Regions from separate parts of the Nakamurella alba genome, predicted to be linked through region 2. Evidence: riboswitches for the same ligand, from Rfam matches in the RefSeq annotation. Region 2 holds a riboswitch; each other region holds the start of a gene.

Region 1 (10,397 bases), on a different contig from region 2:
CCACCCGCATCCGCCCCGACCTGACCGGCACCGCCACACACATCCCGGACACCATGCGCTGGTACCCACCCGATCGCAGCGAACTCACCCGGGCGCTGAAAGCCCTGCACCGTGCGATCCCCGCCACCAGCAGCGTGAAGATCGAACATGCCTGGACCGGCATCCTGGACACCACCCCCGACGCCCTCCCGGTCCTGGACACCATCGAGGACGTCCCCGGTCTCACTTTCCTGGCCGGCATGTCGGGCCACGGCATGGCCATCGGACCCGTCACCGGCAACATCGGCGCCCACCTCGCCCTCGGCAAGGACACCGGCCACGACCTCACCGCCTTCCGCTACCGGCGCTTCGCCACACGCCGCAAGGCATCTGCATCCCGGCCGGGCTGACCGATCCAGCGAGATCCGTTGCCGGTGAACCGTTTCAGCGGCCTGCTGGTTGACGATCTTCGCGACACTGTTGTACGGTCCTGCTGTCAAGAGTTCCAGCGACAAGCCCTGGCTTGCTGGACGGCAACCCTCACGCTGTGGCGGGGTGCCCCAGGTGAGGACACGGCCCGGACGGATCGTCAGGGTCAGCACAGCCGATCGAGGGGATCCGACGTGACGCACCAAGTACCGCTGGGCATCTGGGCCTGGTGTGCTGTCCGCCGCCGTCATGTCGATCTCGGCCGCGTGCACAGCGCCGGCTGTCGGTCCTGACCCTGCCGGGCCCTTTGTGGCCCGAAGCGTTCCGGCCCGTGCGGCATCACGACGGAGCGACGCCGTCCTGGTGACCTTCCGAACTTGATATCCCCTGTTCTGCATCGGATGTCAGGCCATCCTGCGCACCCGACGGAACACGTCCGGCATCGACTTCGAGTGCGATGCCGGTCTGCGGCCGCCCAGGGCACAGGCGGGACGGTGGCCGCACGGCGCCGCGGGATCGGCGGAACCCGCGGCGCCCCCGTCCGGCGATCTCCGGCGGACACCTACCGGAGACCCCGGAGCAAGGGCAGCAGATCACTTCCCTGACGGGTGATCTCGTCACGGTACGGCGTGTCCGAGAGGATGAAGGTGCTGATGCCGAGATCGGCGTAGCGGCACAGGGCGCCGGCCACGTCGTCGGGCGACCCGACGAGCCACGAGGCGCCCGCGCCGATGCCGCCGGCCAGCGCGGGCGCGGTGTACAGGTACTCGTCCACCACCTCCGAGCGGTCGGCGAGCCGGCGGAGCCGCTGCTGGCCAACGGCTTCCGCCCACCCCCCGCTCGAGGTCGGCGACAGCGCCATCGCCGCCACACGCGCCCGGGCCACCGCCCAGGCCTCCTCCGTCGTGTCGCGCACGACCGTGGTCACGCGCAGGCCGAACGCCAACGGCCGGTGCACCCGTCCGACATCGACCTGCAGCGAGCGAAGTGTGTCGATCCTGTCCGCCACGGCGGCCAGTGGTTCGCCCCAGAACAACTGCACGTCGGCCTCCGCGGCGGCGACCCGCGTCGTCCTTGCCGGAGATCACGTTGACCCGGACACGCCCGCCGGTCAGTTCGTCCAACGTGGCTGCGGCAGAGGCGAAGTGAGCCGGTTGCCAGTATCCCGGTCGGGTGGCGATCAGCGGTTCGAAGGTATCGGTGCGGGCGGCGAGCGCGGTTGCGACCGTGAAGGTGTCCGGGCGCCCCCACCCGGTCCCGATCAGTGCACCCTGCCAACCGGACCGCTCCACCGCACGTGCCTGGTCGGTCAACACCTCCGTGCTGTTGTGGTCGGCCGACACCGGATCACCGCGGTGGCCCGGCCGGGCGATGGCCATCGGTGTGGTTCGGCTCGCAATCCCTTGCAGGTGAACCGTTTCACCACACGTTGGTACTTGCGCGCCGGAGAAGTACTGATATACGGTCGATTTCGGTCACGAGTTCCAGCGACAAGCCCTGGCTTGCTGGACGGCAACCCTCACGGATGTGGCGGGGTGCTCCAGGTGACGACCGGGTGCGGACCGGAAGAGCCGGTCCGTGCAAGCACAGCCGAGAGCGCCGTACGCCGCGAACCGTCAGGAGTCCTCGTGGACGAGCACCGTGCCGCCGCAGGGCATGTCGCCGGCACCTGGTCCCGCCGCCGCCACATCGACCTGGGACGGACGCAGAGTGCCTTCTGTTGTCGCTGACGAGCACCACTCGTCAGCGCAACCCCGCACCCCCGGGGAAGCGACAGCCCGACGGCGATCCCGTACCAACGGGAGGCGCCGCTGTCCCGACCGGAGTCGAACATGCTGCACAGCAGATCCTTTCACGACAGTTTTCCCTACGGCAGTTCCACTGACACGCCCCTGCGCGAGGCGAACCGCCGGTTGACCGGCAGTTCCGGCTACCGACGGCTGCGGCGCCGCTACGGGGAAGCGGCATCGCGGTCCCGCAGCGAGTCCGAGAGAGCGCACTGGGTGGACCGCGACCGGCAGCTGCGCGCCTGGGCCGAGCGGGTCGATGCCGGAGGTCCGGATCTGTCCGGCACTTCGGACGAGGTCCGGCGGTTGCTCGAGTTCGAGCACCGACAGGTGTCCCAGGAGATCGCGCTGCAGATCGCCCGCGACCTGCACTGAACCGGCACACCGCACCACCGCTGCACCGCAGGTGGCGCCCTGCCCGGGCGCTACCTGCGGGCCGCTCTCCTCCTATCCGAAAGTTGCTGCTGTGCATCCGATCCCAAGTCTGTTGGCGTTGCCATGACCCGCTACCTGGTGACCAGACTCCTGCAGGCACTGTTCGTGCTGTGGGCCGCCTACACCGTCACCTTCGTCATCCTTTTCCTGCTGCCGAGTGATCCGGTCGAGATCCGGCTCGCCGCGGGCGGCGACGGGGGAGTGTCGTCCCAGGACGAGCTCGACGCGCTGCGGGCCGAGTACGGACTGGACCAACCCCTGTGGGTGCAGTACTTCTCGCTGCTGTCCCGGTTCGTTCGGGGTGATCTCGGCAACTCGATCGCCACCGGCACGCCGGTGAGCGAGTCCCTGCGCCAGGCATTGCCGCAGACCCTGGCCCTGGCCGGGGCGGCCCTGCTGCTGGCCCTGCTGCTCGGGGTGGGTGTGGCCATGCTGGCCTCCCGGCTGCGTACCCGGTGGCTGCAGCAGGCGCTGCTGTCGCTGCCCTCGCTCGGTGTCGCCGTCCCGACGTTCTGGTCCGGACTGCTGCTGCTGCAATTGTTCTCCTTCCGACTGGGCTGGTTCCCCTCGCTGGGCAACAAGGGCATCGAGAGCATGGTGCTGCCGGCGATCGCCCTCGCCCTGCCGAATGCGGCCTACGTCGCACAGGTGCTGGCCCGGAGCCTGCGTCACGCGGTGCGCCAGCCGTACGTCGACACCGCGCGGGCCCGGGGCGCCTCCACCTCCAGGGTGCTGTTCCGGCACGCGCTGCCCAATGCCGTCATCCCGGCACTCACCATGGTGGGGATCTGCGCCGGCAACCTGCTCGGCGGCGCCGTGGTGGTCGAGACCGTCTTCTCCCGTGTCGGGATCGGCAAGTTGACCCAGACCGCGGTCGCCGCCCAGGACACCCCGGTGGTGCAGACCCTGGTCGTGCTGGCCGCCGCCATCTTCGTGGTGGTCAATCTGCTGGTCGACCTGCTCTACCCGCTCATCGACCCACGGATCGCCGTCCGCCGTTCCCGTCGGCGACCTGCGGTGACCACGACCCCGGAGAAGAAGGAGACCGCAGATGTCTAGCGTGCTGGCCGTCGAGACGGTCGATCTCGTCGACGGTTCGGCCGTCGGAACCGCACCGCCACGCCGCACCCGGCCGCGGCGCAGCCGCCGGTGGACGGCGCGGGTGGGGGTCTGGCTGTCCTGGGCCGTGATTGCGCTGGTGGTGGGGTGGGCTTTCCTGCCGGGGGTGTTCGCCCATCAGGATCCGCTGGCCGGCAATCCCGTCGACAAGTTGCAGGCCCCGTCCGGTGCGCACTGGTTCGGCACCGACTACATCGGCCGCGACCTGTTCGCCCGGGTGGTGCACGGCTCGGCGCTGTCCTTGCAGGCCACTGTGCTGGCCGTGGCCATCGGCCTGGTGTTCGGCTCGGCCATCGGGCTCTGGGCCGGGTGGGCCGGCGGCCGCACCGACAGCCTGCTGATGCGGGTCGTCGATGTGCTGCTGGCCGTTCCCGGGCTGCTGCTCTCGTTGACGGTGGTGGTCGCGCTGGGCTTCGGCACCATCAACGTGGCGATCGCCGTCGGAGTCGGGATCGTCGCCTCGTTCGCCCGCCTGATGCGGTCCGAGGTGCTGCGCATCCGGTCGAGCGAGTTCGTCGAAGCTGCAGGCGCTCTCGGCCGCAAGTGGTACGGCGTGCTCGGCGAGCACGTGCTGCCGAACGCCGCCGGCCCGGTGCTCGCACTGGCGACCCTGGAGTTCGGCACCGCGATCCTGTCGATCTCGTCGTTGAGCTTCCTCGGTTTCGGCGCGCAACCACCGGCCCCGGAGTGGGGGCAGCTCGTCTCCGAGGGACGCAACTACCTGGCCGGGGCCTGGTGGCTGACCACCCTGCCCGGTCTGGTGGTGGTCGCCGTCGTGCTAGCCGCCAACCGCATCGGTCGCGACCTGGAGCGCCGCGGGGTGCACCGATGAGCCGCCCGGTGCTCGAGCTCAAGGACCTGCGGGTCAGCTACGGGGAGGACGACAACAGCGTCGACGCGGTGCGCGGCGTCGACATCTCGGTCGCGCCGGGCGAGTTCGTCGCCGTCGTGGGCGAATCGGGATCGGGCAAGTCGACCACCGCGCACGCGGTGCTCGGACTGCTGCCCGAGACCGGGCGGGTGACCGGCGGGCGGATCGTCCTGGGTGACGACGACATCACCTCGGCCGGCGAACGCCGGCTGCGGGACATCCGTGGCAGCCGGGTGGGGCTGGTGCCGCAGGATCCGTTGGTCTCGCTGAATCCGGTGATGCGTGTCGGCGCACAGGTGGCGGAGACGTTGCGGCTGCACACCGGGGCCGGTCGGCGGGCGGCGGCGGCACGCGCGGTCGAGCTGCTGGCCGAGGTCGGACTTCCGGATCCGGCGTCCCGGGCGCAGCAGTACCCGCACGAGCTCTCCGGCGGGATGCGCCAGCGCGTGCTGCTGGCCAATGCCTGGGCCTGCCTGCCCGAGCTGGTGATCGCCGACGAGCCGACCAGCGCGCTCGACGTCACTGTGCAGCGAAGGGTTCTCGACCTGCTCGATGCGATGCGCCGGGAACACGGGACGGCCGTCCTGTTCATCACCCACGACCTCGGCGTCGCCGCGGAGCGGGCCGACCGGATCGTGGTGATGCGGCACGGCCGGGTCGTGGAGACCGGTACCCCGGCAGCGCTGCTCGCCGCGCCCGCCGACGAATACACCCGGACGCTGCTCGCGGCGTCGCCGGGTATCAACCCGACCGTGCTCGCCCCCTCCGCGCGGGTGGTGGAGCGGGCGGCGGGCGACCTGGGCAAGAAGTCCGATCCGCCGGAGATCCTGCTGGCCGGCGAGGGTCTGACCAAGTCGTTCCCGCTACCTGGTTCACGTCGCGCGCAGCTGGTGGCCGTCGACGGCGTCGACGTCGAGCTGCGTGCCGGTCGGACGACGGCACTCGTCGGGGAGTCCGGATCCGGGAAGTCGACGACGGCGCGCCTGCTCGGGCGTCTGGCGGACCCGACTGCCGGCACCGTCCGGTACCGCGGCGAGGACATCACCCGGGTCCGGGGCGAGAAGTTGCGGGCCTGGCGACGCCAGGTGCAGTTCGTGTACCAGAGCCCCTATGCTTCACTGGATCCCCGGCTCGCGGTGGGCCGGATCATCTCGGAACCGTTGCGTGCCTTCGAGATCGGCTCGGCCACCAGCCGGGCCGCCGACGTCCGCGATCTGCTCGAGCAGGTCGCTCTGCCCGCGTCCGTCGCCGAGCGGCTCCCTGCCGCCCTCTCCGGCGGGCAGCGCCAGCGGGTGGCGATCGCCAGAGCACTCGCCCTGCGACCCGAGCTGCTGATCCTGGACGAGCCGGTGTCGGCACTGGACGCCTCCATCCAGGCCCAGATCCTCCAGCTGCTGGTGGATCTCCGGGCCGCACACGGGCTCACGTACCTGTTCATCTCGCACGATCTCTCGGTCGTCCGGCAACTCGCCGACCAGGTCGCGGTCATGCGGGAGGGGCGCATCGTCGAGCAGGGGCCGACGGAGCAGCTCTTCTCCGCCCCGCAGCACAGCTACACCCAGGACCTGCTGGCCGCCATCCCGCGCGGCCGGATCTCCACCATCCCTCACCAGCTCACCCGAGAAGGACTCCAGTGAACCCCACGCACCACCGACGGCGGCAGCTCCGATCCGTCGGCACGATCACCGCAGGCGCAGCCCTGGCCGCCGTGCTCGCCGCCTGCGGCAGCACCGCCGGTGCCACCGCCCAGAACGCCGGTGCCGGAACGAGTTCCGGCTCGTCGGCGGCCGCCGGGCAACCGGTCTCCGGTGGGACGCTGACCCTCGCCCTCGACGGCGATCCGACCTGCATCGACCCTGCCCAGACGTCGCTGACCAACACGCTCTCGCTCGGCGCCCAGTTCACCGACACCCTCGTGGACCAGGACTTCGAGACCGGGGAGATCGTGCCCGCGCTCGCCGAGAAGTGGGAGATCAGCGACGACGCCACGGAGTTCACCTTCCATCTGCGAGACGGCGTGACCTTCAGTGACGGCACCCCGCTGGACGCCGCCGCGGTCAAGGCGAACTTCGACGGCATCATCGATCTCGGCGCCGCGTCGTTCCTCGGCTCCAGCTACCTGGCGGACTATGTCGGCACCGATGTGGTCGACGACAGCACCGCGAAGGTCACCTTCAAGACCCCGAACGTGCCGTTCCTGCAGGCCGCGGCCACCGCGACGCTGGGCATCCTGTCGCCCGCCACCAACAAGCTGACCGCCGACGAGCGGTGCCAGGGCGAGCTCGTCGGGTCCGGACCGTTCGTGCTGTCGAAGTACGATCTGACCTCCCAGGTGGTGCTGACCCGGCGCGCCGGCTACGCCTGGCCGTCCGCGGCCGCCGAGCACCAGGGCGAGGCCTATGTCGAGACCGTCGTACTGCCGATCGTCAAGGAGACCGGTGTGCGCGCCGGCGGACTGCAGTCCGCCGAGTTCGACGGCATCTTCCAGCCCGCGGTGCAGGACCAGGACGCGCTCGAGCAGGCCGGGTTCACCCTGACCTCCCGTGCGAACCCAGGGAACGTGCAGTCGTTGTTCGCCAACACTTTCCGCCCGCTCGTCGCCGAAGAGGCTGTGCGCCAGGCATTCCAGAAGGCGATCGATCGGGACGAGTTCAACGCCACCCTTTTCAACGCGCGGTACGCCGTTCCCTCCAGCGTCCTCTCGCCGACCACTCCCGGGTACACCGACCTGAGTGCCGACCTGGTGTACGACCCCGAGGGTGCCAAGGCCCTGCTGGACGGAGCCGGCTGGACGGTCGGTGCCGACGGCATCCGGGAGAAGGACGGGACGAAGCTGGTGCTCAAGCTGCTGTCCAGCGAGGCCACCAAGTCTGCGGCCGAGCTGACCCAGAACCAGCTCAAGGAGGTCGGCATCGGGGTCGAGATCGAGATCCCGGAGTCCTCGCAGTCGTTCAAGGTCCGCTCGGCCGGCGACTGGGACTACACGTTCTCCGGCCTGACCCGGGCGGATCCGGACACACTGCGCCGTGACTTCTGGTCCGGCGGGCAGCCGAACAGCGCGGCCCACCTGACCGAGAGCCCGCTGGACGACAAGATCCTCGCGCAGAAGGCCGAGGTGGACACCGAGAAGCGTTGGGCGATCGTGGCGGAGATCCAGAAGGAGATCATCACCCAGGGCTACGACATCCCCTACGGCTCGCAGCTGCAGATCTACGCCACTCGGGACGGGGTTCAGGGGCTACGGCTCGACGCGTCCTCGCGGCTGCGGCTCTACGACACCTGGGTCCAGGCCTCCTCCTGATCCGCGTCGCCCAGAAACCGAGGAGATCAGACATGAAGCCACAGGGACGCACGCTGCACTTCGGTGTCAGCGCGGGCGGGGCCGGCCTGCACAAGGGCGCCTGGCGGCGGCCGGACAGCCGGGCCGACGACTACCCGGGCTGGCAGCCGCTGCTGGAGGTGGCCCGGACCGCGGAGCGCGGGAAGTTCGACGCGTTCTTCCTCGCCGACGGCGTGGCGGTGGACCGCAACGCGCTGGCGGCGAGTGCGCCTTTCGGCTCCCTGGAACCGCTGGTGTTCCTGGCCGCGGCGTCGCAGGTGACCACGCACATCGGCCTGATCGGCACGGCGTCGACGACCTTCAGTCTGCCGTACACCCTGGCCCGCCAGCTCGCCACCCTGGACCACGTCAGCGGCGGCCGGGCGGGATGGAACCTGGTCACCTCCAGTGCCGGTGCGCAGAACTACGGCGACCAGCCGCTGCCGAACCACTCCGACCGGTACCGCCGGGGCGACGAGTTCGTCACGGTGCTGAAGGCCCTCTGGGACAGCTGGGACCCGGAGTCGGTGGTGGTGGACCGGGCGTCGGGGCGGTTCGCCGACCCGCACCTGGTACGGCCGGTCGACCACCACGGCGAGTTCTACGATGTCGCCGGCCCGCTGAACGTGCCGCGCAGCCCCCAGGGGCGGCCGTTGATCGTGCAGGCCGGATCCTCGGACGAGGGACAGGGGGTGGCCGCCCGGCATGCCGATGCGGTCTTCACCGCGCAGCGGGAGCTCGGTCCCGCGCAGGAGTTCTACGCCGGCCTGCGGAAGCAGGTGGCGGCCGCCGGGCGGCACCCGGACGAGATCAAGGTGCTGCCCGGCCTGGTGCCGATCGTCGGCGACACCGAGCAGGAGGCCCGGCAGATCCAGGCAGACCTGCTCGCACTCGCCGACAGCGATGCCGGGCTGGCCATCCTGTCCGGTCAGCTGGGCGGTGTCGACCTGACCGGGCTCTCCCTGGACGAGACCGTGCCTCCGGAGCTCCTGCCCGAGGTCGACGAGGTGCAGGGCCGCCGCAGCCGGTTCGCGGTCTACCGCGAGCTGGCGCTGGAACGCCGCTGGACGGTGCGGCAGATGATGCACCTGGAGGTCGCCACCAACGGCCACCTCTCGCTGATCGGCAGCGCCGAGCAGATCGCCGATCAGATCGGAACCTGGTTCGTGGAGCGGGCGGTCGACGGTTTCAACGTCATCCCGCCGTACTCCCCGCGCGGCTTCGGACGCTTCGTGGACGAGGTGATCCCGATCCTGCAGGAGCGCGGGCTGTTCCGGCAGGAGTACGAGACCAGCACCCTGCGCGAACATCTCGGCCTGGTGCCGCTGCCCGGACTACGGCGTCGCCAGTTGGCGGTGGCACGATGACCCGGCGCCTGCTGCTCAATGCCGTGCTCCGGGGGCAGACCGGCGGGCACACCGCCGCCTGGCGGACGACGTCGGCCGACGTCCGGGACGTGACCACCCTGGACTACTGGGTCGATCTCGGCCGGACCCTGGAACGAGGGCGCTTCGACACCCTCTTCCTCGCCGATGCCCTGTCGTTGACCCCGGACCCGGACATGTCGTTGCTGTGGCCCCTCGACCCACTCATCCTGATCACCGCGATCGCGGCGCACACGGAGCACCTGGGCGTGGTGGCGACCCATTCGACGACCTTCAGCGAGCCCTACACGGTGGCCCGGCAGCTCGCGTCCATCGACCATCTGAGTCGTGGCCGGGCCGGCTGGAACGTCGTCACCAGCACCTCGCAGGCGGCGGCGGACAACTACGGACGCGAGCTGCCCGAGCACGACCTGCGCTACCGGATGGCGGACGACTACCTGCAGGCCGTCAAGAAACTCTGGGTGGCCTGGGGGCCGGATGCGGTGGTCGCCGACCGCAGCGCCGACCGGCTGCTGGACCGGGACGCCATCCGGCAGGTCCGGCACCACGGCGATTTCGTCTCGGTCCGCGGACCGTTGACCATGCCGCGCAGCCCGCAGACCGTTCCGCTGCTCGCGCAGGCCGGTGGGTCCCCGTCCGGGATCGATCTGGCCGGGCGCCATGCCGACATCGTCTACACCCGGCAGATCGACCTGGACGGCGCGCGGCGTTATCGTGCAGCGGTCCGTGACGCGGCGGTCAGGTACGGCCGGGAGCCCGATGACGTCCGGGTGCTGCCCGGGTTCGTGCCCGTGGTGGGGGAGAACCGGCAGGATGCGGAGAACCGACTCCGGGACCTGCAGGCGCTGAACTCGTTGCAGCGCCGCGTCCCCCAGCTGGAGGTGCGGCTGCAGGCGGACCTCGGCGGCGTCGACCTCGACGACCGCTTCCCGGCGGAGCGCATCGGTGCCGAGGACGAGATGGCCGATTCGTTGCGCGAACTCCCCGGGCCGAGCCTGCGTCAGGTGCTGCATCGTGTGTACGGCCCGGAGACCGAGAGCTCAGGGCACCGAACGGTGGTCGGCAGCCCGGCG
Region 2 (10,397 bases):
CCGTGCGACGAGATCGGTCTGTGCGAGCTGGACCATCCGGGGCGTACCCGCCTCGTGCAGCAGGCGGTCGTCGAGGGGGTTCAGGACCTCGTGCACGGAGTGCCGGACGAGCCGGCCGTGCAGGTCTTCTTCGACACCGGACTGTGCAGGCCCGGCCTGCCGATCGAGGCGCGGCGGCGGTCCGCGCGGATGACCCGGCGGCAGGCCCGGGAGGATCCGCTGCTGCAGGCGGCCGACCTGTGGGACTACGCCGACGAACTCGTGGTCGAGATGCCGGCGCCGACCGGCATCACCCGGCGACTGCTGGTGCGCCGGTACGACGGCCCGGACTTCACCGACCGGGACGTGCTGGTCATGGAGCTGCTGCGGTTGCGGATCCAGGAGCTGTACCGGCACACCCGGCGGCAGCACCTGCTGCCGCTGCTGACCTCCCGTCAATGGGAGGTGATGTCGTTGATCGCGCAAGGGATCCCGACCGCCGGGATCGCGAAGACCTTGTTCACCAGCGAGTCCACCGTGCGCAAGCACGTCGAGAACATCCTGCTGCGGCTGGACGTCCGCTCCCGCGAGGCGGCGGTGGCCGCTGTGATGCCGGCCCTGGACGGATCCGTCGGTGCCTACCGCATTCCCGTCCAGAGCACGCGCACCCCAACAGGTCTCAGTCGGTGACCCCGGCGGCCCGATCAGCGGCGTCGGCCTCGGCGTTCCACTGCGGCTTGCTCGACTGCCAGAGGTCCTCGGTGGCGCCGACCCGCCAGTAGCCGGAGATCGACAGCCGGTCCTTGGCGAGTTTGCGATCGGCGCGCAGGTGGGTGCGCAGCAACTTCACGAAGCCGGCCTCGCCGTGCACGAAGGCGTCCAGGTCCGCCGGCAGCTCGAGCTCCCGGGCGGCCGCGACCAGGACCTCGCCCACCCTGCCTTCGGTGTACAGCCAACGGATCTCGATACCGGCCGGTGCCTGCACCGGCAGCTCGGACCCGTGATGGGCGACCTCGATCAGGGCCAGGCCGCGGGCATCGGCCGGCAGCGACTCGATCGAGGCGGCGATCGCCGGCAGGGCGCTCTCGTCGCCGAGGAACAGGTGGAAGCCGAGCTGCGGGTCCGGGCTGTAGGCGCCGCCCGGGCCGGCCACCAGCAGGCTGTCACCGGGGGTCGCCGCGGCGGCCCAGGGGCCGGCCACGCCGGTGTCGCCGTGCACGACGAAATCGATGGCCAGCTCGCCGGTCCCGGCATCCCACGAGCGCACGGTGTAGGTGCGGACCACCCGCTCGTCGGTCTCCGCGCCGAAGGTCAGCTTCACGTACGAGTCGGTGAAGGCCGACCCGGGGAAGTCGGCGAGGCCCTCGCCGCCGAGCACCACCCGGACCATCGTCGGACTGAGCTGCTCGCGACGGAGCACCTCGGCCTTGCGCGGAGCCGGACGGGCGGGACGGGTACGGGCGGGTGCGGACATCAGGAACCTCTTGCAAGCCGGTGGACATGTCAACAGTGAGTAAGGGTCACCTTACATCAGCAGGCCGTGGGGGACCTGTGAGCTCATCGAGGCGCCGCCGCAGAAGGCCGCGTTCGGCCTCGGTCGGGGCGGACTCCAGCGCCTCCTGGAATGCGGTGACCGCCTCGGCCCCGCGACCGGCCCGGCGCAGCAGGTCCCCACGCACCGCCGGCACCAGGTGATAGCCGCGCAGGCCCGGCTCGTCCGCGACCGCGTCGAGTTCCCGCAGACCCGCGGCCGCACCGTCCCGGAAGCTGATCGCCACGGCGCGGTTCAGCGCGATCACCGGTGACGGCTGGAGCTGCAGCAGCCCGTCGAACCCGGTGACGATCGCCGACCAGTCGGTGTCCTGCGGGGTTCGTGCGCGGACGTGCTCGGCGGCGATCCGGGCCTGCCACCGGTAGGGACCGGCCGCCGCGGCGGTTTCCTCGGCGGAGTGCAGGGCGGCGAAGGCCTCGTTGATCAGGGTGCGGTCCCAGCGTGAGCGGTCCTGCTCCGGCATCGGCACCGCGGCACCGTCCGGTCCGAACCGGGTGTGCCGGCGACTGTGCTGGAACAGCAGCAGGGCCTGCAGGGCCAGCACCTCACCGTCGGTCGGCAGCAGGTCGGCGGTGAGCCGGGCCAGCCGGATCGCCTCCTCGGCCAGCTCCGTCCGCGGCCCGGCACCGGCGGAGGCGGAGTAGCCCTCGTTGAAGACCAGGTAGATCACCGCCAGTACTCCGGCCGTGCGCTCCGCGACGCGGTGCGGTGGGGGTACGCGGAAGGCGATGCCCGCGTGCCGGATCTTCTCCCGGGCGCGCAGCAGTCGCCGGCCCATGGTGCCCTCGGAGGTGAGGAAGGCGCGGGCGATCTCCTTGATCTCCAGTCCGGCCACGGTGCGCAGCGTCAGCGCCACCTGGCCGGCGCGGGGGAGCGCCGGGTGGCAGCAGGTGAACAGCAGCCGCAGCACGTCGTCCCCGTACCCGCCTTCGGTGACATCCGTGGGTGGGACGGGCTCGTCGGGTTCCTGGGCGAGTGTCTGCAGCTTGTCGGACTCGGTGCGGCGGCGGCGCAGGATGTCCACCGCACGGCGGCGGGCGGTGGTGGCGAGCCATGCGGCCGGGTTGTCCGGGGTCCCGGCCAGCGGCCAGTGCTGCAGCGCCCGCTCGACCGCGTCCTGCAGGCAGTCCTCGGCCAGTTCCCAGTCGCCGGTGGTGCGGATCAGCCCGGCGACGATCGGCACCCGCTCCTCGGCGACGGCTCTGGCGACAGCCGATCGTGCCGCCTGCTCCTCGCCGGGTCGGTGCGGAGTCTGTGCGGTGCCGGGCACCGGCCCCGGATCGGCGGGGTGTCGATCCGGGGCGGGCGGGACGTCGGGATGTGCGGCGACGGCTCAGTCCTCGAACGGCCAGAAGGGCCGCAGCTCGAGCCGGCCGCCGCGGGCCATCGGGTGCCGGCCGGCGATCTCGATGGCCTCGTCCAGGTCGTCGCACTCCAGGATGTCGAACCCGACGATCCACTCCTTGGACTCGGTGAACGGGCCGTCGGTGACCAGCAACTCACCCGCCCGGACCCGGACCGTGGTGGCGTCGGCGACCGGCCGCAGCCGCTCCCCGTCCAGCCGCTTCCCGCGGGTGTCGACGTCCTCCACCCACTCCTCGATGCTCTCGCCGTTGTCCGGAGCCGTGTCAGGGGCGGGATCGGTGCAGACGAACATCATGTACTTCATGGGGTCTCCTCCTCGTGGGTCGAACCGTACGACCCCACGACGAACGGGACCCGCCCGATCGGACAACCCGGCCGAAGAAAATGTGCCCTAAGACCCCAGGTACCCGCGAGGATCTTCATCGCAGGCGCGTACGAAGTGGTCGACTCCTGCACCACCCGTCCCAAATGCGGCAACTTCCCACGCGCAGGCGATGAAGATCCTGGCGCCAGGGTGGGGTCAGGCCATGTCGTCGAGGGGGCGGAGCTCGTCGGCGTAGGACACCGACTTCCGCCGGAGCATCCCGCTGCGCGACACCGTGTACTGGCCCATCCGCCACAGCGGCGGGGAGTAGGCGTGCACCGAGACGCTGCCCGGATCCCGCCCGGTCAGCCGGTGGATGTGGTCGGGTCCGAAGGCGAAGACCTGTCCGGCCGGCACGTCCGTCGCCAGCGACGGCGTGCCGACGGCGAGGTTGTGCTCGGTGAGCGTGCCCTCGGTGACGGCCACCGCCCCGGACGACACGTCGTGGTCGTGCCAGCCGGTGTCGTTCTGCGGCGTCCAGCACAGCACCCACACGTCGACGTGCGCATCGCGGTGCAGGGAGACGTAGTGCCGCTTGTCGTCGGAGAAGGCGACGTGCTGCTGCCACTGCGTCGGGTCCGCGGCGATCGAGGCCGCGAGCTCGCGCAGCTCCTCGGACTCCAGGTCGCGGCCGGGCAGGGTGTCGAGGGTGAGCCGGTCGGGACCGGCAGCCTGCAGCACGTCGTCGATCGGGCGGGCGCCGTTGACCGGCGCCCCGTCGGTGCCGGGCAGGGCGATGATCCGCTCGGCCGTCAGGTCCTGCCCGACCTCCTGCGTGCCGGCATCGGCGAGGTGGGTGGTGTGGCTGTCGGCAGTGGCGGTGGTGCGGTGGTGCAGGTGTGCGGTGGTCATGAGGGAACTCCGGGTGATCGGCGGGTGGCGATCGCCGGGTACCGCGCGGGTACCCCGGGGGCGATCGGGGGTCGCGTGCGCCGGGGAAGAGGCGCTGATCAGCCGGAACAGAGTGCGCTGGAGACCCGCTGCAGATCGACGTGGCGGCGGCCGTGCGGGCGCAGGCCGCGGTCGGATCCCGGGTGGGACTGCTGCCGGTGTGTCATGGCGGGTACTCCGTCGACCGGCCGCCCGGGGGCGGCGATTCCGTGGTTGCCGGCGCCGTTGACGCCGACCTGGTCCTCATCCGGAGCACCCCAGCCACGGTCGGAGGGTTGCCGCCCAGCAAGCCGGAGCTTGTCGCTGGGACTCATGACCAACACCCGTCACGCTAGCGCCGATCCGGCGCCGGGGCAACGGAACGCCTCGACCGGCAGGGTCAGGACGGAGCCGCGTCGGACCCGGCGACCGGACCTTGATCGGGAGAGGATGCACCCATGGCGACGTCGCAGTCCGGGACCCGTTCCCCCGTACCCGCTCTGGTGGCGATCCTGCTGCTCGGCGCCCTCGCCTGGTGGGCGGTGGCGTCGGTGCAGCCGCCCGATGCGGAGCCGGCCGACGCCCCGGCCGCGGAGTTCAGTGCCGGCCGGGCCATGGCGCACGTCGAACGGATCGGCACGGAGGTGCACGTCGCCGGGTCGCCGGCGGCCGACGAGGTCCGGCAGTACATCATCAACACCCTCGACGGGCTCGGGCTGGACCCGGTCGTGCAGGACGCGATCGGCGCGGACGACGCCCTCGGTGGCTTCGCGATGGCCAGGGTGCAGAACGTGGTGGCGGTGATTCCCGGGACGGCGTCGACCGGGCGGGTGGTGCTGATGGCGCACTACGACTCGGTCCAGGTCTCTTACGGCGCCAACGACGACGGGGCCGGCGTCTCCACGCTGCTGGAGACCGCGCGGGCGCTGGTGGCAGGACCGCCGCAGCGCAACGACATCGTCCTGCTGTTCACCGATGCCGAGGAGGCCTGCCTCTGCGGCGCGGAGGCCTTCGTGACCCAGAGCCCGCTGGCCGCCGACGGCGGCGTGGTGCTCAACGTCGAGGCCCGCGGATCCTCCGGACCGGCGATCATGTTCGAGACCACCAGGGACAACGCCGATCTCGTCGACCTCTACGCGGGCGCGGTGCCGTACCCGGTGGCCACCAACTTCGCCGTCGAGGTGTACCGGATCCTGCCGAACGACACCGACTTCTCGCCGCTGCGAGACTCGGGCCGGTTCACCGGACTGAACTCGGCCTACATCGACGGCAGTGCCACCTACCACGCGCCGGAGGACCGGCCGGAGTACCTGTCGACAGCGTCGCTGCAGCACCACGGTGCGAACACGCTGGCCCTGGCGTACGCGCTGGGCGGCAGTGACATCGGAGCGCTCTCGCAGCCGTCGTCGGGCGATGCCACCTACTTCCCGGTCCTCGGCCACCTGCTCGTCTACCCGGGCTGGTGGGTCTGGCCGCTGGCCGTCCTCGCCGTGCTGCTGGTGGCGGCGGCCGGGCTGCTGGCGGTGCGTCGCGGGTTCTGCACCGGGGGCGGTCTGGCCGCGGCCGGCGGACTCGGCCTGATCCCGTTGATCCTGGGACCCGCTGCGGCACAGGGATTCTGGCTGCTCATGACATGGATCCGGCCCGGGTGGTCGACGATGATCGACCCCTGGCGGCCCGGCTGGTTCCGGATCGCGGTGGTGGCCCTGGTGCTGCTGCTCGTCCTCGGCTGGTTCGTCCTGCTGCGCCGGCGGCTCGGCGCGTACACGCTCGCCGTCGCCGGACTGGGCTGGCTGGCCGTGCTCGGTGCGGTCCTCGCCGCGTTCGCCCCCGGCGGTTCCTACCTCGCCGCGATCCCGGCCGGTGCAGGAGCCCTGGCCATCATCATTGCGATGCTCGTGCCGGAACCCTGGTCGTTGGTCCCGGTCACTCTGGGCGGCGCCGTCGCCGTCCTGGTGCTGGCGCCGACGGTCGCGCTGTTCTTCCCGGCCCTGGGCCTGGCGACCGGCGCCGCCGCCGCGCTCTTCGCCACCCTGCTGGCGTTGGTCCTGCTGCCGGTGCTGGACGGGATCCTCGCCGAGGACTGGGGCCCGGCGGTGCGGCGGCGCTCCTTGTTGCCGGTCGGCGTCGTCGCGGTGGTCGCCGTGGCGGCGACGACCACCGGGCTGCTCACCGACCGGTTCGACGCCCGGCATCCCGCGCCGGTGGAGCTGATGTACGCGATGGAGGCCGGTCCGGGCACGCCGCAGGCCTGGTGGGTGCGGCCCGGGGAGGACCCGACCGGCTGGAGCGACGCGATGGTCACCACTGGCCAGGATCTGGGCGACCGTTTCCCGCTGCTGCCGGACGACACCACCGTCGGTCCCGCGACTCCCGCGGCACTGACGCCGCCCGAGGTGCAGGTCGTCGCGGAGTCGGCCGGTCCGGGCGGCACCCGGCAGCTGCAGCTACGGGTCACCTCGGTGCGTGGCGGGCGACTGGTCTACGTGGAACTGCCGTCCAGCACGGTGGTCTCGGCCTCCGTCCAGGCCGGGCGGGGCACCGCGCGGGACATCCCGGTCGCCGACGTCGGCGAACCCTTCGGCCTGCTGTTCCACGCACCACCTGCCGACGGGATCCTGCTGTCACTGACCCTGCAGGATCCCGGTCCGGCGCAGGTGCGGGTGATGGACGGGTCCGACGGGTTGTCCGCGCTGCCCGGCTTCGTCCCACGGCCCGTGGGTGTCGGGGTGCTCGGCTCGCACACCTCGGAGACCGCGCTGGTGGCCACCACCGTCACCGTCTGACGGGTGGTCGGGGGGAAGAATGCCTGACGTGAACGCTGCCGAACCGCCCCTCGTCCCTGCGACCGACTTCTCCGTGTCCGTCGACCTGTCGACCGCCGGTGGTGAGGCGCTGGCCACCGCACTCGGGCTGGAGCCGCTGGATCCCGAGGGCGGCCGCTTCCGCCGGGTCTACACGGGCGGGTCGAGCACGGCGATCGAGTTCATGGTGCTGGCGCCGGACTTCTCCGCGATGCACCGGATGCGCACCAGCGACGAGCTGTTCTTCCACCATGCAGGGGCACCGCTGCGGATGCTGCTGCTGGACGTTCCCGGCGGCCGGGAAGTGGTGCTGGGGACCGACATCGGCTCCGGGCAGGTGCCGATGGTGGTGGTGCCGGCCGGCATCTGGCAGGGCTCCTCGCCGGACGGCCCCTGGTCGCTGGTGTCCACCGTGGTCAGCCCCGGCTTCGAGTGGTCGGACTTCGAGATGGCCGACACCGACGGCCTGATCGCGGAGCACCCGACCGCGGCCGCGCGGATCCGTGAGCTGACCCACCGCACTGATCCACTGCATTGATCCATCGCACTAACCCACTGCAGTGACCCACCGCACTAACCCACTGCAGTGACCCACCGCACTGACCCCTGCACTGACTCACTGCACAGACCCACCGGACCCGGCCCGCTGAGCCGGCCCACAGCTTCGATCCGCTGATCTGCCCGGAGCGCCGCCGCGCCTGCCGTGCGCCCGGGCGGCCGGTGGGCGTGGGATCATCGGAACTCGTGACCGCTACGCTCGTCGCCAAGGGACTGTCCGCCGGCCACGGTGCCCGCACGCTCTTCGCCGACCTCGACCTCGTCGTGGCACCCGGCGACGTGATCGGGCTGGTCGGAGTGAACGGGGCCGGCAAGTCGACGCTGCTGAAGATGCTGGCGGGCCTGCGCCGGCCCGACGCCGGTTCCATCAGCCTGTCCCCGCCCGATGCCGCTGTGGGCTACCTGGCGCAGGAGGTGCTGGCCGGTGGCGACGCCGGATCCGAGGACGTGGCAGGGTTTCTCGCCCGCCGCACCGGGGTCGCCGCTGCGGAGGCCGAGTTCACCGCCGCTGCCGAGGGCCTCGGGTCCGACGATCCCGGCGCCGACGACCGGTACTCGCGTGCGCTGGACCGGTACGTGGCGATCGGCGCCGCGGACCTGGCCGAGCGGGCCGAGGTGGTGCTGGCCGACCTCGGCCTGGACGTCGGCACCGACCGGCCGATGACCGCGCTGTCCGGCGGGCAGGCCGCCCGGGTCGGTCTCGCAGCGGTGCTGCTGTCCCGGTTCGATGTGCTGCTACTGGACGAGCCGACCAACGACCTCGACCTGGCCGGGTTGGCCCGGCTCGAGCAGTTCGTCACCGAGACCGCCGGTCGCAGTTCGGCTCCCGGCATCGTGCTGGTCTCCCATGACCGGGAGTTCCTGGCCCGCACCGTGTCCACCGTGGTCGAGCTGGATCTCGCGCAGCAGCAGGTGGGGATCTACGGCGGCGGCTACGAGTCCTACCTCACCGAAAGGGATGTCGCCCGTCGGCACGCGCGGGAGGCGTACGAGGAGTACGAGGACACCCGGCAGGGCCTGCTGCTGCGATCGCGCACCCAGCGGGCGTGGATGGACGGCGGTGTGCGGAAGGCCCTGGCCCGGCCGAAGGACAACGACAAGATCGGCCGCAACAAGAAGGTCGAGTCCACCGAGAAGCAGGCGGCGAAGGTGGCGCAGACCGAGCGGATGATCGAGCGGCTGCCGGAGGTGGCCGAGCCACGCAAGGAGTGGCAGCTGCAGTACACGATCGCCGCCGCGCCGCGGTCGGGATCGGTGGTGGCGACACTGAACGGGGCGACCCTGGACCGCGGCGACTTCCGTTTCGGGCCGGTCACTCTCGGGGTGGACCAGGGCGACCGGATCGGCATCACCGGGGCGAACGGAGCCGGCAAGACGACACTGCTGCGGCTGTTGCTGGGCCGTGAGCAGCCGGAGTCGGGGAGCGCGTCGCTGGGATCCGGGGTGGCGATCGGCGAGGTCGACCAGGCCCGGTCGTTGCTGGAGGGATCGGGCAGCCTGCTCGGCGCCTTCGAGGATCTGTTGCCGGACACCGCGCCGTCGGAGCTGCGCACTCTGCTGGCGAAGTTCGGACTCACCGCCGACCACGTGCTGCGACCGGCCGGCAGCCTCTCGCCCGGCGAGCGCACCCGGGCCGCGCTGGCCCTGCTGCAGGCCCGCGGGGTGAACCTGCTGGTGCTCGACGAGCCCACCAACCACCTGGATCTCGCCGCGATCGAGCAGCTCGAACAGGCGCTGGAGGGCTACACCGGCACCCTGCTGCTGGTCACCCACGACCGCCGGATGCTGGACGCGGTGCGGCTCAATCGGCGGTGGACCGTCGACGCCGGTCGCGTCACCACCGACTGACCCGCCCTCCCCGCGCGGGGATCATCATCCGCGGCGCGTAGGAAAGTGGCGACAGCAGTCACACCAGTACCGATAGCGGCAGGATCGCACGCGCAAGCGAAGTTGATCCTCGCGCCGGGGTGGGGGCAGGGAGAGCGGGGGTGGGGTCAGAGGGAGGCGGCGGGGGTGGCGATGTCGGTGTCGGTCAGCTCCGGCAGGGCGGTGATGGCCCGGCGGATCGCGGCGGCGTCCAGGTGCGCGGGAGCGCTGACGGTGATCTCCATGTGCTCCCGGAGCCGGTGGGCGAAGATGGTGATGCCGTCCGCCGAGACCGGGAAACCACCGCCGACGTAGACCTTCTCGCGACCGGGCAGCCAGGGCAGGTCGGAGGTGCCGGGAAGGCCGGGCATGGAGTTGAAGGTCATCGAGATCGATCCACCTGCCGGGGCGGACCCGTGCTCACCGCTGCCGCGCCGCAACACGGACGAGATCCGGTGCAGCACGGCGCCGATCAGCGTCGCGGCGGCCGGGCGGCCGCTGTCGATGGTCTCCTGCAGCGCATGGTCGACCGAGGTGGGATCGGTGAGATCGCAGGGCAGGTAGATGCTCTTGCCCAGGTTGCCGGTGAGTGCGGCACCCTCGGCGGCATACCGCCGCAGGTCGAACAGGCTGAACATGCCGTCGGCGCGCACCGGGATGCCCTCGGTCACCAGCGCCCGGCGCACCAGGACGGCCAGCACCGCGGTGATCGAGGCGCCCTTGGCATTCCGGTTGCGCCACTTGTTGATCCGGATCATGTCCTTGTTGGACAGCCGCATGCCGATCATCTGCGCGCCGGTGTCAGCAGTCGCGGTCGGGGCGCCCGCAACGCCGGCATCGGGCGCTGCGGGGCCGGTGTCACCGCGGTGCCGGGCCGCCCGGACCCAGTCCCGGCCGTGCGCCCGGAACTGCTGCCACGCCGCCTTGGTGACGGTGGCGGTGGTGGCGCGGCCCAGCAGGGTGCGGCGCAGCAGGTCCTCGTCGAGGTCGATGACCGCGCGGATGATCGCGGTGCCGGTGGCGGCGTCCCCGGCCACGT
Region 3 (10,397 bases), on a different contig from region 2:
CAGCGCAGCGGTGCCAGCAGGGTGTTGATGGCGGCGGTGATCTCGTCCGCGCAGTCGCGGAAGTCCTCCACGGGCAACAGCACCGGATCGGCGATGTCGTCCTCGGTGGTCCGGGCCGGGCGCGCACCGCGAGCCGCTTTGGCGGCGGCGATCAGCGCCGGCCCGTCCTCGACCGGGGTCTGTCCGGTGAGCAGATCGGCGAACTGCAGCAGGGTGAAGGTCCGGCCCAGTGCGGCCGGCACCGTCTTCACCACCGCGGACCGGTGATCGCGCGTCGCCGTCAGGATCAGTGAGGCATCCCGCACCGCAACGGGTTCCAGCCCGTGACTGACAAAACCTGCAGGATCGTGACCGCGCTCGGCGAGCACCCGGCCGGCGAGCGGATGGATCTCGCGGCCGCCCCGGGTCCGGGTGCCGGCGGACGCGACGGTCCACCCGGACGCGGCCGGGACGTCCCGGATCGCGGCGCGCATCAGGAAGTCGGCCATCGGCGACCGGCACAGGTTCGCCGTGCAGACGAACAGCACCCGGAAGTCAGGACCCGGTTCCGCCACCCCGTCACCACCTCACTCGATCCCGCCGGCGGACGCCGGCGCGCAGTGGTGCGCCGACACCCGGTCGGCGGGCGACTGCTCCGCATGTCCACCCAACGTAGCGAATCACCCGAAGGGGACCGCATCGTTGGAGTGAAAGGCCGGGTCGGAGGCGTGCCGACCGGTTACAGTCGATGACGACATCCGCCCGTCCAGGGTGCGAGACGATGCGCCGGCGCTCGGATCCGCGCCGTGGACCCACGAGAAGACGAGGTCGCCATCGTGCCGATCCGAATCGGTTATGCGCCCGGTGCCTACGACCTGTTCCACGTCGGTCACCTCAACATCCTGCGGCACGCCAAGGAACGCTGCGACTTCCTGGTCGCCGGCGTCGTCTCCGACGAGATGTGCGAGCTCACCAAGGGTGTCAAGCCGGTGATCCCGCTGGCCGAGCGTCTCGAGGTGGTCCGCAGCGTCCGCTTCGTCGACGACGTGTACGCCGAGCGCACCCGCGAGAAGCTCGACTCCTGGCGGGATATCGGCTTCACCCACATCTTCAAGGGTGACGACTGGCGGGGCACGCCGAAGGGCGAGAAGCTCGAGTCCGACTTCGCCGCCGTCGGTGTCGAGGTCGTGTACTTCCCCTACACCGTGCACACCTCGTCCACCCAGCTCCGCCGGGTGCTCGCCGCCATCGCCAATGGCGCGGACGCGCCGACGGGGGAGCAGCCGGCCCGGGCGATCGCCACCTGAGTCCCTGCCACCTGTGGTCGAAGGGCGTCGGTCGGACATGACCGGCGCTCTTCGTGCTGCCGGTGCCGGATCGCGCCGGCGGTGCCCGCGGATCGAGCGGCCGTGCAGCCGGGCCCGCCCGGTTCGTGGGACGGAGATCGACGCGATCGGGGGCCTGCGACGGGCCTGCCGGAGCCCCGCGTCACGGACGGGCAGTCCTTGGGTCCCGAACGGGTGATCGGCGGAATCCATCTTGGTTCCGACCTTACGGAGCGTTAAAGTTTCACCGCAGTAAGGATGACCGCTGTCGGGGTCGATCATCCGGTCAGGCAGTCCGCACAGGTGCTGGAACCTTCAGGTTCGCTCCGTGCGGACGCGGATGACATCGATACCGAAGAGGAGCTGTTGGTGAGCGTCGACGCGCCCGCCGGTGTGCACAACGCCGGAGTGCCGAACGTTGTACCCACGCAGCGGGGTCCGCGTACGGCCGAGTTCCAGCAGACCGGCACCGCCCCCCGCTCCGCGGAGGTCGCCACCGGACCGCTCACCGTCACCGCCCCGGCCAAGACGCCGTGGGCCGTCCGCTACGGCCGCCGTCTCGCTCTCACCGATCTCGTCGCCATCATTTGGGCCGGCGCCGGCGCGCACACCGTGCACATGGGCGTCTTCTCCTCGCAGGTGTCCCGCGACCCGGTCGACGGCGCCTACCTGCTGCTGACCGCCTGCCTCGCCGCGGCCTGGGCCCTGGTCCTCCTCTGGGGCGGCAGCCGGGACGCGTCCGTCGTCGGCCACGGCGCCGAGGAGTACAAGCGCGTCGTCCAGACCAGCGTCGGCTTCTTCGGCCTCGCCGCGATCTGCTCCTACGTGTTCAACCTGCACCTGCCGCGGGTCTACGTGCTGGTGATGCTGCCGGCCGGCCTGCTGGCCCTGCTCGCCACCCGCTACCTGTGGCGCCGCTGGCTGCACGTACAGCGCCGCGGTGGTCGCTACGTCTCCCAGGTGCTGGCCGTCGGCAACGTGCGCACCGTGCGCGAGCTGGTCGCCGATCTGCGCCGCGCCCCGTTGTCCAGCTACCGCGTCGTCGGCATCTGCACCCAGCCCGATCCCACTGCCACCGGCCTGACCACCGAGGGCCCGTCGGCCGTCCGGAACGTCGACGGCATCCCGGTGCTCGGTTCGCTGGACGACGTCGCGAAGGTCGCCGCCGCCCACGACATCGACGTCGTCGCCGTCACCGCCACCGCCTCCTTCGGCCCGAGCCGGGTGCGCAGCCTCGGCTGGGAGCTGGAGAAGACCTCGGTAGACCTGGTGCTCGCCCCCGCCCTGACCAACATCGCCGGCCCGCGGGTGCACACCACGCCGGTCGCCGGCCTGCCGCTGATCCACGTCGACCGGCCCACCTACCGCGGTGCGAACCGGGTGCTCAAGCGTTCCTTCGACATGATCGGTGCCGCGCTGCTGCTGGTGCTGCTCAGCCCGGTGATCCTGGGCATCGCCGTCGCGATGAAGTGCACCGACCGTGGTCCGCTGTTCTTCCGGCAGGAGCGGGTCGGCGTCAACGGCCGCACCTTCCGGATGGTCAAGTTCCGCTCGATGGTCGTCGACGCCGAGGCGCGGCTGGCCGCGCTGCAGCAGGCGCAGCGGGACGCCGGCAACCAGGTGCTGTTCAAGATGCAGGACGACCCGCGCATCACCCGGATCGGCAAGGTGCTGCGCCGCTACTCGCTGGACGAGCTGCCACAGTTGTTCAACGTGCTGCGGGGCGACATGAGCCTGGTCGGGCCGCGGCCGCCGCTGCGCTCCGAGGTCGACGTCTACGGCGACGAGGCGATGCTGCGGCTGCTGGTCAAGCCGGGCATGACGGGTCTCTGGCAGGTCTCCGGCCGGTCCGACCTCTCCTGGGAGGACACCGTCCGGCTCGACACCTACTACGTCGAGAACTGGTCCATCACCGGCGACCTGGTCATCCTGTTCAAGACCCTCAAGGCCGTGACCTCCAGCGGCGGGGCGTACTGACGCCCATCTACGTGGGTGCCGTCGCCGGCCTCCCATGATCGTCTCCGGGCGCGGATCCGCTGCGGCTGTGGCAGTCTGACTCGCAGCCGAGGAACCGAGAGGGGTGCCGGTGAGGTCGACGACGTCCTTGTCCGCTGCGCTGCCGCAGACCCGCCGGGCGCGCCGCCCGATCCGCACCGCGCTGCTGGTGCTGGCCGTCGCCCTGCCCGGGCTGGCCGCCTGCACCGCGGATCCCGGGTCGGCCGCCGAGTTCGACGGCATCGGGTACAGCCAGTCCGCGCTGGGCGATCGGGTCCAGCAGGTGATCGACGAGCAGGCCGGCGGCACCTCCACGACGTTGTCCCGGCAGAGCGCGAACCGCACCCAGCTGACCGATGTCATCCGCAGCCACCTGATCGGCAAGGCCGCCGCTGCGGCCGGGATCTCGGTGACGCCGGGGGAGGTGCAGGAGACCGTGCAGTCGTCCGGGATCGATCCGGCGGCGGTCGCGCAGTCGCTGCAGATCCCGCTCGCCGACGTCCCGGCCACCCTCGGCGACCTGGTGCTGGTCAGCAAGATCGCCACCGCCACCGGCGGAGCCGTGACCACCGACGTCGTCTCCACCACCTACGAGGGTGTGGTCGTGCCGGACCGGGCCGCGGGCATCGCGCTGCGGTCGGCGATCCAGGCCGACCCCGGCAACGCCGTCGCCCTGATGGACGCCACCGGCGGCCGCCGGGGCAGTCAGGTGATCAGCTCGGCCGAGGCCCATGCGGTCGAGGGGGCGGCGGGCCTGTTCCGCGCCGCTGTCGGCGACGTCGTGGTGGTGCCGCAGGCCAACGGTGTGGTGGTCGCGCTCATCACGGCCCGCTCGTCCCAGCAGCAGGTGATCCAGCTCGGCACGCTCGGCAGCGGGCTCGAGGGATTGCTGGAGGTGGAACGGGTGATCCTGTCCACCGTCGCAGCCACCTCCGCGATCGAGGTCAACCCACGGTTCGGTCTCTGGGACCCGGTCTCCGTGTCGGTGGTGCCGGATCCGCTCGCCGCTGTCCCGGACGTACCTGCGCCGGGGACCGGGCTGACCGCCGCGCCGGCCTGAGCCCGCACCGGGCTGGTTCCACCGCCCGGATAATGGGGCCGGTGAGCGAGACCAACGGGCTACCGGGCGACGGACTGCGGCGAGCGGTCGAGGTGATGGACCGGCTGCGATCCCCGGGTGGCTGCCCGTGGGATGCCGAGCAGACGCACGCCTCCCTCGGCCGGTACCTGGTCGAGGAGTGCTACGAGCTGCTGCAGGCGATCGAGGATCAGGACGAGCGGGCGATCCGTGAGGAACTCGGCGACGTGCTGCTGCAGGTGCTCTTCCATGCCCGGATCGCGGCCGAGACGCCCTCTGCGGAGGGCGGTTTCGACATCGACGACGTCGCCGGCGACCTCGCGGACAAGCTGATCCGCCGGCACCCGCACGTGTACGCCGATGCGGAGGCCGTCGACACCGCGGCCGACCAGCAGGTCCGCTGGGTGGAGCTGAAGAAGGCGGAGGGCCGGTCCTCGGTGCTGTCCGGGGTCGCCCTCGGGCAACCGGCGGTCGCCCTTGCCGCCAAGCTCGGCGCCCGGTCGGTGAAGTACGGGGTGCAGGTGCCACTGCCCGCCGGCGACTCGATGGGGGAGCAGCTGTTCCGGCTCGCCTACGAGGCCGGCGCCACCGGCGGTGACCCGGAGTCCGAGCTGCGCGCGGTGGCCCGGGGTCATGCCGACCGGCTGGTCGCGGCCGAACGAAGTGCCCCGACGGGCACCACCGGCTGATCCGTCGGGGGTCACCGGGACGGCGGAGGGTGCCGGCGGTGCCACCGGGACCGGCGGATCCGTCCGGCGGCAGCCACAGCAGACACACGACGCGGGGACGCGTACCGGATCAGCCGACGTCGCGGCGCCGGAATCCGAGCAGCCCGGCGATCACCAGCACAGCGGCGATCCCGGTCAGCACCAGGACCGGGGTCCAGTCCATCGCCGCCGAGGGCAGCTGCGGCAGGTGACCGAACGGCGAGAGGTCGATGACCCAGCGCGGCAGCCGCAGCAGGTCGCCGAGCTGGCCGAGCAGCAGCGCCACGCCGACCGCCGCCCAGGCCACTCCGATGGCGCGAGGCGCGAGACCGACCAGCAGCAGGGCGATCCCGCCCATCACCCAGACCGCGGGCAGTTGCACGAGCAGCGCGGACAGTCCGTCGCCGAGACCGGCCCCGCTGCCGCCGCGGGCGCCGAGGGCAACACCGGCGGAGAGCCCGCACAGGGTCAGTGACACGGCCGGGGCGACCACCACCCACAGCAGCTGCACCGCGAACAGCCGGGTCCGGCTCACCGGGCAGGACAGCAGCAGCTCGGTCCGGGCCGCCTCCTCCTCGGCGCGCAGCCGGAGGGCGATGGACACCGCCTGCCCGGCCACCGCGATCCCGACGAACCCGCCGATCGCGGCCAGCACCACCGCGGAGATCCCGCCGTCGCCGCCGAGCCGGCGGAACAGCTCCTGGATCTGTGGACTGCCCTGCAGCAGCTGATCGGCGCCGCCGGCCACCCCACCGAGCACCGCCCCGGCGACCGCGAGCCCGACCGCCCAGCCCGCCGCGGATCCCCACTGCAGCCGGACCCCGAGACCGCCGATCCCGGACAGCCGGCCCACGGCACGACCGGGCCGGGTGGGCAGCAGTCCCGCACCCAGATCCCGGCGGCGCTGGTACCAGGCCGCGGGCAGCAGCAACAGCACCGCCGCGGCCGGGTACAGCAACAGCACCGGCCACCGGTTCGCGGCGAACGGCTGCAGCTGCTCGACCCAGCCGATGGGGGAGAGCCACCGCAGCCACGGCAGGTCGGATCCATCGGCGGTGGCGCGCAGCAGGAATGCCACGCCGACGGCGGTCCCGGCCAGCACGGTTGCCCCGCGGGCGGACCCGGCGAGTTGCGCGGCCAGCGCCGCCACCGCGGCGAACACCCAGGAGCAACCGGCCAGGGCGGCGACCAGCAGCAGAGACCCGGTGACCGCCGACCCGGTGGACAGCGCGCCGAGCAGCCCGAGCAGACCAACCGCCACCGCTGCGGCAGCGGCGACCAGGACCGCGGAGGCGAGCTGCGCGGAGCGCCCCACCGCGGTGGCGGCCAGCAGCTCGGTCCGGCCCGCTTCCTCGTCGCCGCGGGTGCGCCGGACCACCGTGAACACGGCCATCAGCGCCAGCACGGTGGAGCCGATCACCCCGACCCGCCAGGCCGACAGCCCGCCCACCGAGCTGTCGAACACCGGGCCGGTGATCGCGACGGTGGCCGGGTTCGACCCGACCCCGATCGCGAGGTCGGCCCGGGCGGCGGCCTCCGGGTACAGCGCCGCGATCGCCGGGAAGCTGGTGCCGACCACCAGCCCGACCCCGATCACCCAGCACAGCAACGGGATCCGCTCCCGGCGCAGGCACAGCCGTAGCAGCGGGCCGAGGCCGGTCAGCGGCCCACCCCGCCCGGCCGTTCCCGGCGGAGCACCGATCCCCACCACCGCCGAGGTCATCGCGCGCCGCCGGTGGCCGGTTCCTCGCGGTAGTGACGGAGGAACAGCTCCTCGAGCGTGGGCGGGGACGCGGTCAGCGTCCGGACCCCGGCAGCGGTGAACGCCTCGAGCACCGGCCCGAGGCGGTCGGAGTCCACCGCCAGCTCGACCCGGGAACCCTCGACCCGCAGGTCGTGCACTCCGGGCAGCGCGTCGAGACCGCCAGGGACGGCGTCCAGGTCGGCCGCCAGCGAGGTCCGGGTGAGATGACGCAGCTGGGACAGGGAACCCGTCTCGACCACCCGACCGGCCCGGACGATGCTGACCCGGTCGCACAGCGACTCCACCTCGGACAGGATGTGGCTGGACAGCAGGACGGTCGTGCCGCGCTCCCGGGCCCGCCGGATCTCGTCCTGGAACACGGCCTCCATCAACGGGTCCAGCCCGCTGGTCGGCTCGTCCAGCACGAGCAGCTCCACGTCGGCGGCCAGCGCCGCGACCAGCGCCACCTTCTGCCGGTTGCCCTTGGAGTACGTCCGGCCGCGCCGCCGGGGGTCGAGTTCGAAGCGCTCCAGCAGATCCGCCCGTCGGGCCGGTTCGACCGGGCCGCGCAACCGGCCCAGCAGGTCGATCACCTCGCCGCCGGTGAGGTTCGGCCAGAGAGTGACATCGCCGGGGACGTAGGCCAGCCGGCGGTGCAGCGCCACGGCGTCGGCGAACGGATCACCACCCAGCAGCAGGGCCGACCCGGCATCCGGCCGGAGCAGGCCGAGCAGCACCCGGATGGTGGTGGACTTCCCGGCGCCGTTGGGCCCCAGGAAGCCGTGCACCTCGCCGGTGCCCACCGTCAGGTCGAGGTCGTCCAGTGCGACCACGTGCCCGAACGTCTTCCGGACACCTTTCATCTCCAGAGCAGCGGTCCCGGTCACGGTTCCTCCTGGCGGGTGTGCAGGTGTGCGAGATAGCCGTCCAGCAATCGGCTGTCGGTGAACAGCCCATGGGTGAGCAGCTCGACCAGCGGCAGGGCCACCCGGTCCGCGGCGGCGACCTGCGCCGCCGGTGCCGGCGTGCCGGGCGGCGCCAGGTAGTCGGCCAGCAACTGGGTGCCCAGGCTCATCACCACCAGCGCGAGGGCGCGGCCGGTGTCGTCACCGGCCGACCGGACGTCACCCCGCTCGGTCGCCAGCACCAGGTAGCGCCGGGTCTGCTCCACCAGCCCGTCGAAGAAGCGGCGGGCGAACGGGCCGCCCTCGACCAGGGCCTGCCGCACGTAGCCGTGCAGCGGCTCGGCGGGCCTGGCGGACATCAGTTCCGCGAGCGTGGAGAGGTCGGCGCCCGCCACCTCGTCCACCGAGGCGGCGAAGAAGTCCGAGATGTGGGCGTCGCAGGCCGCGCGCAGGCCGTCCTTGGACCCGAAGTGGTGCAGCACCAGCGCCGGCGAGACGCCGGCGGCCGCGGCGATGGCGCGCACGGTCGTCCTGGCGAAACCGTGCGTGGCGAACAGGGTGATCGCCGCGTCCCGGATCCGGGCACGTGTGGTCAGGTCGTCGTCCTGCGCTGAACGCATGTTCAGCATGCTAAACGCGTGTTCAGCCATCGGTCAAGACACCCGGTGCCCCGGCGACACCGGTTCGCTACACTCGCGTCAGGTCATGAGTGCCAGTGACAAGCCCCGGCTCGCTGGCCGGCAACCCTCCACACGCGGTGGGGTGCCCCGGGTGATTGACCTGGCGGAGCCCGGATCCGGGTTCCGCAAGCGCGGGTCGGCCACCTGGCCGGCCCAGTTGGCCGCCCGGAGGAGCGCAGCTGTGTCCTGTCGAATGTGTTGCCGCCACTGAATTCTCCGGCGTCCGCAGTGCGGCCGACGTACCCGGGGTAGTGGTCCGAAGGCCGCATCCTGCCGCCCCGCACCGGGCGGTCCAGGAACCCAGCAGCACCCGCCGCGCCCCGGTATCCGGGACATGGCGGCCATCCGTCCTCGTTGTATCAGCGACCCGTCCCCGCCCGTCATCCCCGGCGGAGCGGGCATGGTCGCTGCCCCGCCCTCACGTCACAGGAGATGAGAGATGAGCCCCAACTGGTCCTTCGAGACCCGGCAGATCCACGCCGGCCAGACCCCGGATCCCACCACCAAGGCCCGGGCCCTGCCGATCTACCAGACCACCTCGTTCGCCTTCGACTCCAGCGAGCACGGCCGCAAGCTGTTCGCGCTGGAGGAGCTCGGCAACATCTACACCCGGATCCACAACCCCACCACCGATGTCGTCGAGCAGCGGATCGCCTCCCTGGAAGGTGGCACCGGTGCGCTGCTGGTCGCGTCCGGCCAGGCGGCCGAGACGCTGGCGATCCTCGCCATCGCCGAGGCCGGTGACCACGTGGTGTCCTCGCCGCGGCTCTACGGCGGTACCTACAACCTCTTCCACTACACGCTGCCGAAGTACGGCATCAGCGTCGACTTCGTGGAGGATCCGGACGATCTCGAGTCCTGGCAGGCCGCCGTCAGGCCGAACACCAAGCTGTTCTACGCGGAGTCGATCTCGAACCCGCAGCTGGACGTGCTGGACTTCCGCGGTGTCTCCGACGTGGCGCACCGCAACGGCGTGCCGCTGATCGTCGACAACACGGTGCCCAGCCCGTATCTCATCCGGCCGATCGAGCACGGCGCGGACATCGTGGTGCACTCGGCGACCAAGTACCTCGGCGGCCACGGCACCGCCATCGGCGGCGTGATCGTGGACGGCGGCACCTTCGACTGGAGCGCCGACCCGGAGAAGTTCGCGAACTTCAACAACCCGGATCCGAGCTACAACAACCTGGTCTGGGCCCGGGATCTCGGCCCGAACGGGCTGTTCGGCATCAACGTGTCGTTCATCTTCAAGACCCGGCTGCAGCTGCTCCGCGACATCGGGCCGGCGATCTCCCCGTTCAACGCCTTCCTGCTCGCCCAGGGCATCGAGACGCTGAGCCTGCGGGTGCAGCGGCACAACGAGAACGCGCTGGCCGTCGCCCGTTTCCTGGAGGGCCGGGACGAGGTCGAGTCGGTGTCGTACCCCCAGCTGGAGTCCAGCAAGTGGCACGCGCTGCAGCAGCAGTACGCACCGCTGGGCGGCGGCCCGATCGTCTCCTTCGAGATCAAGGGCGGTGTGGAGGCCGGGCAGACCTTCACCGACGCGCTCGAGCTGTTCACCAACCTGGCGAACATCGGCGACGTCCGGTCGCTGGTCATCCACCCGGCCTCGACCACGCACTCGCAGCTGTCCGAGGCCGAGCAGTTCACCACCGGTGTCACCCCCGGCCTGATCCGGCTGGCCGTCGGCACCGAGTCGATCGACGACATCCTGGCCGACCTCGACGCCGGGTTCCGCGCGGCGAAGGGCTGACCGATGACCGCGGTGTCGGCCGGGCCCGACGGCTCACCCGCCGTCGGGTCCGGTCGGCATGCGCGGGAGATCGGTGACCTGCCACTGGATTCCGGTCACGTGCTGCCGGCGGTCACCATGGCGTACGAGACCTGGGGCCGGTTGTCGCCGGAGCGGGACAACGTGGTGCTGGTGCTGCACGCCCTCACCGGTGACGCCCACGTGGTCGGCGACGTCGGTCCGGACCAGCCC

The links. A riboswitch is a leader RNA that binds a small molecule or an ion and turns the genes downstream of it on or off. The one in region 2 is predicted to bind S-adenosylmethionine.
Region 1: linked by a shared signal. The riboswitch ahead of GIS00_RS22045 (hypothetical protein) and the one ahead of GIS00_RS29370 (putative leader peptide) in region 2 are both predicted to bind S-adenosylmethionine.
Region 3: linked by a shared signal. The riboswitch ahead of GIS00_RS02250 (bifunctional o-acetylhomoserine/o-acetylserine sulfhydrylase) and the one ahead of GIS00_RS29370 (putative leader peptide) in region 2 are both predicted to bind S-adenosylmethionine.

Annotation. Positions count from the first base shown of each region.
Region 1 is NZ_WLYK01000011.1:238-10,634, forward strand. Features, by position in the region: partial or broken gene GIS00_RS22035 (NAD(P)/FAD-dependent oxidoreductase) at 1-389, shown strand, start outside; SAM riboswitch class IV at 474-586, shown strand; partial or broken gene GIS00_RS29420 (LLM class flavin-dependent oxidoreductase) at 971-1,787, opposite strand; SAM riboswitch class IV at 1,882-2,001, shown strand; gene GIS00_RS22045 (hypothetical protein) at 2,322-2,570, shown strand; gene GIS00_RS22050 (ABC transporter permease) at 2,694-3,689, shown strand; gene GIS00_RS22055 (ABC transporter permease) at 3,682-4,581, shown strand; gene GIS00_RS22060 (dipeptide ABC transporter ATP-binding protein) at 4,578-6,257, shown strand; gene GIS00_RS22065 (ABC transporter substrate-binding protein) at 6,254-7,921, shown strand; gene GIS00_RS22070 (LLM class flavin-dependent oxidoreductase) at 7,954-9,306, shown strand; gene GIS00_RS22075 (NtaA/DmoA family FMN-dependent monooxygenase) at 9,303-10,397, shown strand, end outside.
Region 2 is NZ_WLYK01000006.1:107,499-117,895, reverse strand. Features, by position in the region: gene GIS00_RS29015 (helix-turn-helix transcriptional regulator) at 1-669, shown strand, start outside; gene GIS00_RS15690 (siderophore-interacting protein) at 659-1,453, opposite strand; gene GIS00_RS15685 (RNA polymerase sigma factor) at 1,500-2,714, opposite strand; gene GIS00_RS15680 (YciI family protein) at 2,865-3,200, opposite strand; gene GIS00_RS15675 (cysteine dioxygenase) at 3,417-4,001, opposite strand; gene GIS00_RS29370 (putative leader peptide) at 4,211-4,318, opposite strand; SAM riboswitch class IV at 4,356-4,469, opposite strand; gene GIS00_RS15670 (M28 family peptidase) at 4,589-6,916, shown strand; gene GIS00_RS15665 (cupin domain-containing protein) at 6,945-7,472, shown strand; gene GIS00_RS15660 (ABC-F family ATP-binding cassette domain-containing protein) at 7,679-9,340, shown strand; gene GIS00_RS15655 (glycosyltransferase) at 9,487-10,397, opposite strand, start outside.
Region 3 is NZ_WLYK01000001.1:522,143-532,539, forward strand. Features, by position in the region: gene GIS00_RS02215 (arsenate reductase/protein-tyrosine-phosphatase family protein) at 1-554, opposite strand, end outside; gene GIS00_RS02220 (adenylyltransferase/cytidyltransferase family protein) at 786-1,286, shown strand; gene GIS00_RS02225 (sugar transferase) at 1,674-3,281, shown strand; gene GIS00_RS02230 (hypothetical protein) at 3,391-4,359, shown strand; gene GIS00_RS26760 (MazG family protein) at 4,401-5,066, shown strand; gene GIS00_RS26765 (ABC transporter permease) at 5,176-6,807, opposite strand; gene GIS00_RS02240 (ABC transporter ATP-binding protein) at 6,804-7,691, opposite strand; gene GIS00_RS02245 (TetR/AcrR family transcriptional regulator) at 7,712-8,353, opposite strand; SAM riboswitch class IV at 8,435-8,551, shown strand; gene GIS00_RS02250 (bifunctional o-acetylhomoserine/o-acetylserine sulfhydrylase) at 8,853-10,166, shown strand; gene metX (homoserine O-acetyltransferase MetX) at 10,170-10,397, shown strand, end outside.